2 regions of the Kitasatospora sp. NPDC032150 genome follow, and region 2 is predicted to be linked to the other one. Evidence: riboswitches for the same ligand, from Rfam matches in the RefSeq annotation. Region 2 holds a riboswitch; the other holds the start of a gene.
What was found. A riboswitch is a leader RNA that binds a small molecule or an ion and turns the genes downstream of it on or off. The one in region 2 is predicted to bind cobalamin.

Region 1: linked by a shared signal. The riboswitch ahead of nicT (Nickel transporter NicT) and the one ahead of ACZ5ON_RS20985 (cobalamin biosynthesis protein) in region 2 are both predicted to bind cobalamin.

Annotation. Positions count from the first base shown of each region.
Region 1 is NZ_JBVIMH010000002.1:406,313-411,363, reverse strand. It holds gene ACZ5ON_RS04220 (M24 family metallopeptidase) at 1-676, opposite strand, end outside; partial or broken gene ACZ5ON_RS04215 (peroxiredoxin) at 765-1,379, opposite strand; gene nicT (Nickel transporter NicT) at 1,628-2,725, opposite strand; cobalamin riboswitch at 2,757-2,972, opposite strand; gene ACZ5ON_RS04205 (ArsR/SmtB family transcription factor) at 3,057-3,419, shown strand; gene ACZ5ON_RS04200 (TetR/AcrR family transcriptional regulator) at 3,520-4,263, shown strand; gene ACZ5ON_RS04195 (hypothetical protein) at 4,349-4,660, shown strand; gene ACZ5ON_RS04190 (M14 family metallopeptidase) at 4,676-5,051, shown strand, end outside.
Region 2 is NZ_JBVIMH010000017.1:74,319-79,369, forward strand. It holds gene ACZ5ON_RS20975 (hypothetical protein) at 1-919, opposite strand, end outside; gene ACZ5ON_RS20980 (alpha/beta hydrolase family protein) at 1,169-2,284, opposite strand; cobalamin riboswitch at 2,514-2,713, shown strand; gene ACZ5ON_RS20985 (cobalamin biosynthesis protein) at 2,834-3,790, shown strand; gene ACZ5ON_RS20990 (cobyric acid synthase) at 3,846-5,051, shown strand, end outside.

The sequences.
Region 1 (5,051 bases), on a different contig from region 2:
CGCCGAGGACCACGGTGAGGAAGTCGCCCTCCTCGACCCGGCGGTCGGTGGGCTGGTGGCCCTCCATACCGGAGTGGGTGCCGGTGCCGACGGAGACCGGGAAGGCGGCGCGGTCGGCGCCGTGGTCGATCATGCGGCGCTCCAGTTCCATCGCCAGGTGGCGCTCGGTGCGGCCGACCAGGATGGACTCCAGCAGTTCGCCCAGCGCCTGGTCGGCGATCTCGGCGGCGATCCGCAGATCGGCGATCTCGTGCTCGTCCTTGACCACCCGCAGTCGCTCGACGGCCCGGGAGAGGTCGGCCACCCGGGCGTCCGGCAGCAGTTCGGTGACGCGGCGGTGGCGGCTGACCGTGAGGTCGTGCTCCTCCACCCCCACGTCCCGCACCCGCAGGCGGCCCGCCGCCTCGACGGCGGCCAGGGCGGTGTCGGTCTCCCTCGGGACCGCCAGCCGCGGGATGTCCTCGCCGAGCGCGTGCTGGCCGGTGTCGTCCGGCGGCAGGTCGTCGGGCAGCGCGAGCAGCACCCGCTCGCGCGTGAGCAGCAGGCTCGCACCGCAGGGCGGGCAGCCGGTGAGGTAGCGGACGTTCGCCGAGCGGGTGATCAGCGCCGCGTCGAACCCCGAGGCGCTGCAGTGCTCCCTCAGCCGCTCCCGTCGGACCGCGTACGCATCAGACATGGACCGAGCCTACGGAGCCGGACCGGACCCCGCCCGTTCAGCGGGCCGATGGGCGGACGGCATGACCGGATCGGGTGGTCCCGGCGCGTCACAGCGCCCGGACCGCAGCAAGCGCCGCCGTCACGCTCGCGGTGATGTCGAGGATGGGGTAGAGCACCTCGCGGATGACGCCGTCCCGGTCGGCCACCAGGGTCAGCCGCTTCAGCCTGGTGGTTCCGGCGGCCCGGACCGTGGGCAGGCGCAGTGCACCGGTGAAGCCGAAGGCGAGGTCGGAGAGCAGCGGGAGGCCGAGGCGTTCGGCCGCGGCGAAGGCGCGCTGCTCGTCCGGTCGCTGCGTGGAGACGCCGTGCACGGCGGCGCCCGCTGCGGTGAACTCGGCGAGCCGGTCCCGGTAGGTCACCGACTCCAGGGTGCAGCCGGGCGCGCCGGGTACCGCGGACCAGCCGGGCGGGTAGGACTCGGGCCGGGCGAAGGCTCCGGGAAAGCAGTAGATGACGGTGGCGGGGGCGGCGACGGGGTCGTGCGGCTCGCCGTCGGCGCCCGGGAGCAGCAGCTCGGGGATCCGGGTGCCGAGCAGGCCGTGTACGCGCTCCGCCTCCCGGGAGGCGTCGGTGGTGGTGGCCGTGGGCGTGCCGTCGCCCAGCAGCCAGCCGTCGCCCCAGTCCTGGAGGGCGACCAGTTGTCGCAGCGGGCCGCGCCCGCGTCGGCGACGGCACCATGTCGATCACCACCAGCGCGCTGCGGGCCGGCACCGGCGACTGGTACGCGGAGCGGCGGCCGCGGCGCTCCTCGTGCCGGCCGTACTCCCGACCCCCGATCCGCCAGTTGTGCGGCTTCGCCTCGGTCTTGGGCAGTACGACTCCCCCGATCCCCGGCCGACCACCAACCTGCCCGGAAGCCGGGCGGGTTGTACGTTGTCCGGGGATCGGCGCGGGTCGGCCAGGGCCCGGTTCAGGACCAGCGCTGCTCGACCTTGGCGAAGCGCCAGTAGCCGATCGCCGCGATCCAGACCACGAGGAACAGGCCGACGATCACGAACCCGACGTTGTCCAGACTCAGTCCGGCGATCCAGCCCGTCACCGGGTCTGTGAGGTCCAGCTTCTCGTGCAGGACGCCGACCAGTTCGATGGTCCCGATGATGAAGGCGACCGCGACGGAGAGACCGGTGATGGTCAGGTTGTAGTACACCTTGCGAACCGGGTTGGAGAACGCCCACTGGTACGCGAAGTTCATGAAGGTGCCGTCGAGGGTGTCGAACAGGCTCATTCCGGCCGCGAACAGCAGGGGCAGGCAGACGATGGCGTACCAGGGCAGACCGGCCGCCGCACCCGAACCCGCCATCACCATCAGGGTGACCTCGGTCGCGGTGTCGAAGCCGAGACCGAGCACCATGCCGACGGGGAACATCTGGCCCGGCCGGGTGATCGAGCGGGTGGCCCGGGAGAGGATCCGGTTCATCAGACCGCGCGAGTTGAGGTGCGCTTCCAGCTCGCGCTCGTCGTACTGGCCCGCGCGCATCGCCCGGAACACCTTCGCGATCCCCACCAGCGCGGCCAGGTTGAGCGCGGCGATCAGGTAGAGGAACACCCCTGAGGCGGTGGTGCCTATCATGCCGAGCACCTGGTGGGTCGTGGACTGGTCGTCCATCAGCGTCCCGGCCAGCGCGGCACCGCCGGCCACCAGCGCGGCCATGATGACCACCATCGAGGAGTGGCCGAGCGCGAACCAGAAGCCCACCGAGACCGGGCGCTTGCCGTCGGCCATCAGCTTGCGGGTGGTGTTGTCGATGACGGCGATGTGGTCGGCGTCGAAGGCGTGCCGCATCCCCAGGGTGTACGCGGTCACGCCGAGGCCGATCCCGTAGACCTGGGTTCCGACCTGGTACTTCTCCGGCGCCACCAGGAGGATCAGGACTCCGAAGGCCAGCACGTGCATGGCCAGGATCACCGCCATCAGACCGGCGGTCCGTACGGTGTCCTCGCGCTTCCAGCGGAAGGCGGGCAGGGCGGGGGCCGCCGCCGGAGCGGCATCGGTTCTGGGCAGGGTCATCTGCGGGTCACGCTCCAGCACCTCGTGGATCAGTTCGTGAGATGCCGTGGCCGGTCTCCTGGCTGACGGGTCGAACGCACCCGCACCCGGCCTTCCCGGACGCGTTCTCGTCCAGTGGCCGCCCGTCCCTGGCGGGGGCGGGGATGGTGCCGGTACTTCCCGATCACAGTGGCGAGGGCCGCTCCGGTCTGGGACTCCTGAGAGTCCGTCACCGGTCTTCCCGAGCACCACGGCGGGCACAACGGTAGGGGGCCGTACGGTACCGCTGCAAGCCTGCACAGCTGTGCAGGTGTCGGGTATCACAGGTGACACTGCTGCGAGAATGCCTGTCATGCATCTCGTCCCCGCCGACCGCGCCGACCGCAGGACCATCGACGGGCACCGGGTCTGCGAGGCGATCGCCGCGATCGGCGACACCGAGCACGTCCGGTCCTGGGCCGAACGCTTCGCCCTGCTCGCCGACCCGGGACGGCTCTCCCTGCTGCTCGCCCTCCACGAGACGGGACCGCTCGCCGTCACCGACCTCGCCGTCGCCACCGGCATGCGCGACCCGGCGGTCTCCCAGGCGCTGCGCCTGCTGCGCGCCGCCGGGCTGGTCGCCGGCGAGCGCGACGGGCGGATCATCCGCTACCGGCTGGTCGACCCCGCCGTCGCCGAGGTACTGGCACACGGGGTGCTGGGCCACCAGGACTGAGCTGCGGTGCGCCCGATCCTCCCGACGGCCGGTGCGTGGCTTGTATCCTTCTGTTGTCAGCTGACGACCGATCCCCGCGGGCACGGCGAGGGAGGCGGAGATGGCAGCAGCGGAGCCCGAGCGGGGCTCTCCCGAGAAGCGCGGACGGCTGAGCCGGCCCCTGGTGCTCGCCACGGCCGTCTCGCTGGTCGACCGGGAGGGCCTGGGCGCGCTCACCATGCGCCGGCTGGCCGCCGACCTGGGCGTGGAGTCGATGGCCATCTACCGCTACACCCCGGGCAAGGAAGCCCTGCTGGACGGCCTGGTGGAGGCCTACTTCGCCGAGGTGATCACCCTGCTGCGGAGCTCGGCCGAGGCCACCGCGCCGGCCGGAGGCGGCCAGGCCTGGCGAGCGGAACTGCGCCGGATCGCCGCTGCCTCCGCCTCGGTGGCGCACGCCCACCCCGAGATCCTGCCGCTGGTGGCCATCCGTCCGCTGAGCGTCCCGATGGCCCGCCGCCCCGCCCCGGTGCTGCAACTGACCGAGCATCTCCTCGCCGTACTCGGCCGGGCCGGTTTCGACCACGCCACCTCGCTGATGATCTACCGGAGGTTCGTGGCCTGGAACCTGGGCTGCCTGCTGGTCGACAAGCGCCAGGTGATCGACGACCCCGACGAGCCGGACCCGATGCTGCGCCTGGGCCTGCACCGGTTGCCCGCCGACCGGTACCCGAGGCTGCGGGCGCTGGTCCCGCTGCTGGCGGACTACGACGACCAGGAGGAGCTGCTGGCCGGGCTGGACAGCCTGCTGAGCCGGATGCCCGATGCGCCCCTTGACTCGTTCTACGACGGAAGAGCACGCTGAAAGTACCGCGTAAACATACGGAGTACACACGCGGCGCCGTCAGCAGCGGAGCCGGACTCCGCGACGGCGCCCGGAAGAGGTCGCCATGTCCGATCGCGACAGAATTCTCCGGGTCCGGGTGACCGCCGCGGATCCAGCCGTCCTGCACGCCCTCCTCCGCGAGAAGCGGCCCGACGTCGGCGGACGTCCCCATCGCGGCGCCGACCGGAGCATCAGCATCGAGGCGTACGTCTCCCCCGCCGAGGCCGAGGAGCTCGAACGCGAGGGTGTGACGGTCCAGGTGATCGAGGACGCCACCGCCACCGGACGTGCCCGCCAGGCAGAGGTCGGCCGGGGCAACCGGTACGCCGCCGGCGAGCAGATCCCGCGCGGGCTGGGCCTCAAGGTGCAGGACTGACCCGAGGAGGCCCAGATGTCGTACCTGAACACCACCGAGGTCGACTCCGCGGTGGTCAGCCTGTCCACCGCCTACCCCTCGCTCTGCCAGCTGGTCACCCTCCTGGAGCCGTCGGTCGAGGGGAACACCTGCCACGCCCTGCGGATCGGCGCCGCCCCGACCGGAACCAGGGACTGCGCCGTGCTGATCGGCGGCGTGCACGCCCGCGAATGGGGCAGCTGCGAGATCCTCGTCCACCTCGCCGCCGATCTGCTGGAGGCGTACCACACCGGTACCGGCCTGGGGTACGGCGCCGCGAGCTTCAGCTCGGCACAGGTGCGGACCGTGCTGGAGGGCATGGACCTGGTCGTCTTCCCGCTGGTCAACCCGGACGGGCGGCACTACAGCCAGA
Region 2 (5,051 bases):
AGATCTCCTCCAGCTTGGCGCGCACGGCCCAGTGCCCGAGCGGCGAGAGCTCCGCGGCCTCGTCCCGGCGGACCAGGGCGCCGACGGCGGCGAGGCCGTCCAGCATCCAGTCGAGGACGGCGGCGACGTCGGAGGGGGCGGCCGGCGGGGAGTCCACCTGCGGCTCGCGGCAGGTGCCGCGGACGGCGGAGACGGCCGAGGCCGCGTGCGGGACCGGGGAGAGCGCCAGGGTGCCCGTCCCGGCGCCGTGGCGGCGCTCGTCCAGGCCCCGGCGGAGCAGCTCCAGCAGCTCGCTGTCGGAGACCGGGCCGTCCACCAGGTGCAGGAAGGACAGCAGCTGCGGCGCGTGGTCGACGGCCTGCCCGGCGAGCACGGCGAAGACCCCGCGCATCGCGGCGGGCGGAACGGGCGCGACCAGCGTCCAGGAGTCGAACAGTGCGGACCAGCCCCGGATCACGGCCTCGTCGTCGTGCTCCCAGGCGTGCAGCCGCCAGCCCGGCCCGGCGCCGCCCTCGCGCGGCTCGACCAGGCCCACCAGCAGGGCCTGGCCCCAGGCCTTGGCCGCGGCGCCGACCGTCATCGCCAGGGCGCGTCCGGCGTCCCGGGCGTCCTCGGGGAGCAGCTCGCCCCGGCGGTCGACCTTGTCGAGCTCACCGGCCCAGCGCGCGATCCGTACGGCGTCCGCGAGCATCCGGCGGGCCAGCGGGGCGAGCTCGGCCGGAGCGGGGAAACCGTCGGGCACCGGGACTCTCCCGCGCCCCGGCTTGGGTGCCGGGGCGCGGCGGCGAGCTCCGGCGGGGTGGCCGGGGAACGCGCCGTCGGCGCGGCGGGCCGTACCGGGCAGACGGGTCACCGTCGCACCGGCACCGATCGTCGGCTGGAGCGGGGCATCACGGTCGCGCGGGTTCCGAGACGTCACGCCGTGCAGTCTTCCCCGTGCACCGGCCTTCTGTCACATCGGGTTCGGCGCGTCTTCGGCCGCCCGGTGTGAAGAGGTGGAAGAGATCGGGCAACAACCCGCAAACCGGGCTTGACATTCGAATGGTTGGCTTGTTCTGACTGTCGTGCACCCAACAAATCGATCGATCATCCGTCAGATCCGAGCCGGAAACGGACCCCGATACTTCCAGCCAGTGTGATTGAATATCTACGGAGAGTCACCGGATTATCAGAGTAGCGGAGTGAGCCAGCGCCTCAGCACCTCGGCGTAGCCGTCCGAGTCGGCGTTCCAGAGCTGGGCGTGCTCCGCGTCCGGCACCTCGTGCAGGCTCACCAGGTCCCGGCGGCGGTGCGCCAGCCGGCGGGCGGCCTCGATCGGTGCGATGCCGTCAACCTGGCTGCCCAGCAGCAGGGTCGGGAGGTACAGGTCGGTACCGTCCGCGAGGCGGGCGAGGGCCGCCGGATCCACCTTGGTGCGGCCTTCGGCGGCCAGGGCGCCGAGCTCGGCGAGGGCACCCGGGATGCCGGCGCGGACGCTCTCCCGGCGGACGCTCTCCTGCCAGTCGAGGATCGGGGAGTCCAGCACCAGCCCGGCGACCGACTCCCGCCGGGTGGACCTGGCGGCGGTCAGCAGGCACATCGTGGCGCCCAACGACCAGCCGTACAGCACGACCCGTCCCGCGCCGCTCTCCAGGGCGAGCCTTACGGCCGCCTCGACGTCCCGCCACTCGGTCTCGCCGAAGTGGCCGAGTCCGTCCGGTGAGTGCGGGGTGCCGGCGTCGCCCCGGTAGGTCACGGTCAGCGTCGGCAGTTTCAGCGAGTTCAGCACCGGGAGCACCGGGAGCGCCTGGGTGCGGTCGGCGCCCGGGCCGTGCACCAGGATCACCCAGGTGCCGCGCATGGCGTGGACGTACCAGGCGGGCAGCATTCCGAGGTCGCCCTGGGCGGCGGTCTCGGTGAAGTCGAGGCCGAGGGCGGTGGCCGGGTCACCGAGGTAGACCCGGGGGGTCAGCTCGACCTCGGTGCCGACGTCGAGGGTGCCGCTGTCGGCACGCTCCAGCCGGCGGGTGACGGTCTGGATGTCGGTGCGCAGCACCCCGCCGACCACCGCGTGGCCGCCGCCGGCCCACTCCAACGCGTACCGGCCCGCGCGTACGGTCTGAGGGGCCCGGGTGAGGGTGACGTGTCCGGCGGCGATCTCGTGCACCCGCAGTGTGGCCGCCTGGCCCGGCTTCCCGGGCTGCGGACGGACCGTGCGCTCGGACACCCTTCGGCCGATCAGGATGACGGCCGCTCCGGCTCCTACTGCGGTGGCCGCCACGGCGGCGGCGGTTCCCCAACGCATGGCGCTCCCCGGTGTGAGCTTCGTGGACGGTACCTTCCAGTCCACTCTCCGCACGGCTGGCCTGCCACCGGGGCGTAGTCCGTCCGTGCGGACGGCGGGCCGGGCCTTCGCGGGGGCGGGCAGCCGGGCGCTCCGCGGAGCCGACGCCACCCCGTGCGGCGTGCCGCGCGGTGGGCGCTGGACGGCCGAGGCGGCTGTGATCAAGCCCTCCGCGCGGTCTGTTGACTCCCGGTCGCGGACCGTGGTGGGATCTTTCAGCCAAACGGAGGCATGCAGAGGAAGCCGGTGCGAATCCGGCGCGGTCCCGCCACTGTCACCGGGGAGCACGCTCGACTCATGGTCACGGCGGTCCGGTCGTCCGGCTGCTGGGAGGCCCGAGGGCGTGTCCGACCCGGGAGCCAGGAGACTCTCTCCCCCGGTACGTCGATCCAGGGCGCGGACCCTGAGTGAGGACACGCACGCGATGCAGGCTGCCCTGGCCGCTGTTCGGCCGCCGTTCGACCGGGCCGTGCCCGCCCTCCGGTCCGCCTCCGCCGCCGTGTCCGCACCGTGCCCCGCCTGAACCGCGCCGCCGCCTTCGCCCTGGGCAGTGTCGCCGGCTACCTGGCCGACGCCGTCCTCGCCGACCCCCGCCGCGGGCATCCGGTAGCCGTCTTCGGTGCCGCCGCCGGGCGGCTGGAGCGCGCGCTCTGGCGCGACCGGCGGGCGGCGGGCGCCGGGTACACCGCCGTGTGCGTCGGTTCGGTCGCGGCCGGGGCGCACCTCGCCGAGCGGGCGCTCGGGCGCAGCCGGTACGGGCGGGCGGCGCTGGCCGCCGCCGCGACCTGGACGGTGCTCGGCGGTACCTCGCTCACCCGGGAGGCCAGGACCATCGGCCACTCGCTGCGGGCCGGCGATCTGGCCGCCGCCCGGGAGCGGCTGCCGCACCTGTGCGGCCGCGACCCCAGCACGCTGGACGAGCAGCAGATCGCCCGCGCCGTCGTCGAGTCGGTGGCCGAGAACACCGCCGACGCCGTGGTCAACGCGCTGGCCTGGGGTGCGCTGGCCGGTACGCCGGGGCTGCTCGCCTTCCGGGCCGTCAACACGCTGGACGCGATGGTCGGTCACCGCTCGCCGCGCCATCTGCGCTTCGGCTGGGCCTCGGCCCGGCTGGACGACGTGGCCGGCTGGCCCGGTGCCCGGCTGACCGCCCTGCTCGCGGTGGCCGCCGCGCCCGAGCCGCGGACCGCCTGGCGGGTCTGGCGCCGGGACGGCTCCGCGCACCCGAGCCCCAATGCCGGGCAGGCCGAGTCGGCCTTCGCCGGGGCGCTCGGGGTGCGGCTGGGCGGGACGCTGCGCTACGGCGAGCGGGTGGAGCACCGGCCGGTGCTCGGTGGGGAGTTGCGGCCGGTTGAAGTGGCGGACATCGAGCGCGCGTGTCAGCTCTCCCGACGGGTCGGGGCGTTGGCGCTGGCGGTCACCGTGACCGGGCGGGCGCTGTGGACCTGGCGGCGGGGTCGGTCGTGAGCGGCGGAGTGGGAACGACCGGCCCGGATGAGACTGTTGAGCGGAGTGGAGGAGCATGAGCGGGGCACTGCTGGTCGCCGGGACGACCTCGGACGCGGGCAAGAGCGTGGTCACGGCGGGCATCTGCCGCTGGCTGGCCCGGCAGGGCGTGCGGGTGGCGCCGTTCAAGGCGCAGAACATGTCGCTCAACTCCTTCGTCACCGCCGACGGTGCCGAGATCGGCCGCGCCCAGGCGATGCAGGCGCAGGCCGCCCGCATCGAGCCGGAGGCGGCGATGAACCCCGTGCTGCTGAAGCCCGGCGGCGACGGCCGTAGTCAGGTGGTGCTGCTCGGCAGGCCGGTCGCCGAGGTGGGCGCGCTGGACTACCGCGAGCGCAAGCCCGTACTGCTGGAGCGGGCCCTGGAGTGCCTGGCCGATCTGCGCAGCCGGTACGAGGTGGTGGTCTGCGAGGGCGCGGGCTCGCCGGCCGAGATCAATCTGCGGGACCGGGACATCGCCAACATGGGGCTGGCCACGGCCGCCGGACTGCCGGTGGTGGTGGTCGGGGACATCGACCGGGGCGGGGTCTTCGCCGCGATGTACGGCACGCTGGCGCTGCTCTCGGCCGAGGACCAACGGCATGTCGCGGGCTGGTTCGTCAACAAGTTCCGGGGCGACGCCCGGCTGCTGGCACCCGGTCTGGAGATGCTGCGCCAGCTGACGGGCCGCCCGGTGCTCGGCACCCTGCCGATGCTCTCCGGGCTGTGGCTGGACGCCGAGGACTCGCTCGACCTGACCACGGTGGTGGACCGGGCGGAGGCGAGCGGGCCGGTCGGCCGGGACGTCCTGCGGGTGGCGGTGGTGCGCTTCCCGAGGCTCTCCAACTTCACCGACGTGGACGCGCTGGCGCAGGAGCCCGGCGTGCTGGTCCGCTGGGCGACCCGGCCCGAGGAGCTCGCCGACGCCGACCTGGTGGTGCTGCCCGGCACCCGGGCCACCGTCGCCGACCTGGCCTGGCTGCGCGAGCGCGGCCTGGAGCCCGCGCTGAAGGCGCGGGTGGCCGCCGGGCTGCCGGTGCTCGGGATCTGCGGCGGCTACCAGATGCTCGGGCAAGTGATCGTGGACGGGGTGGAGTCCAGGGCCGGCGAGGTCGCCGGGCTCGGCCTGCTGCCGACCCGGGTGGTCTTCGGTGCCGAGAAGGTGCTGGCCCGGCCGGTCGGCGAGGCGCTCGGCGAGCGGGTCGAGGGCTACGAGATCCACCACGGTGTGGTGTCGGTCGAG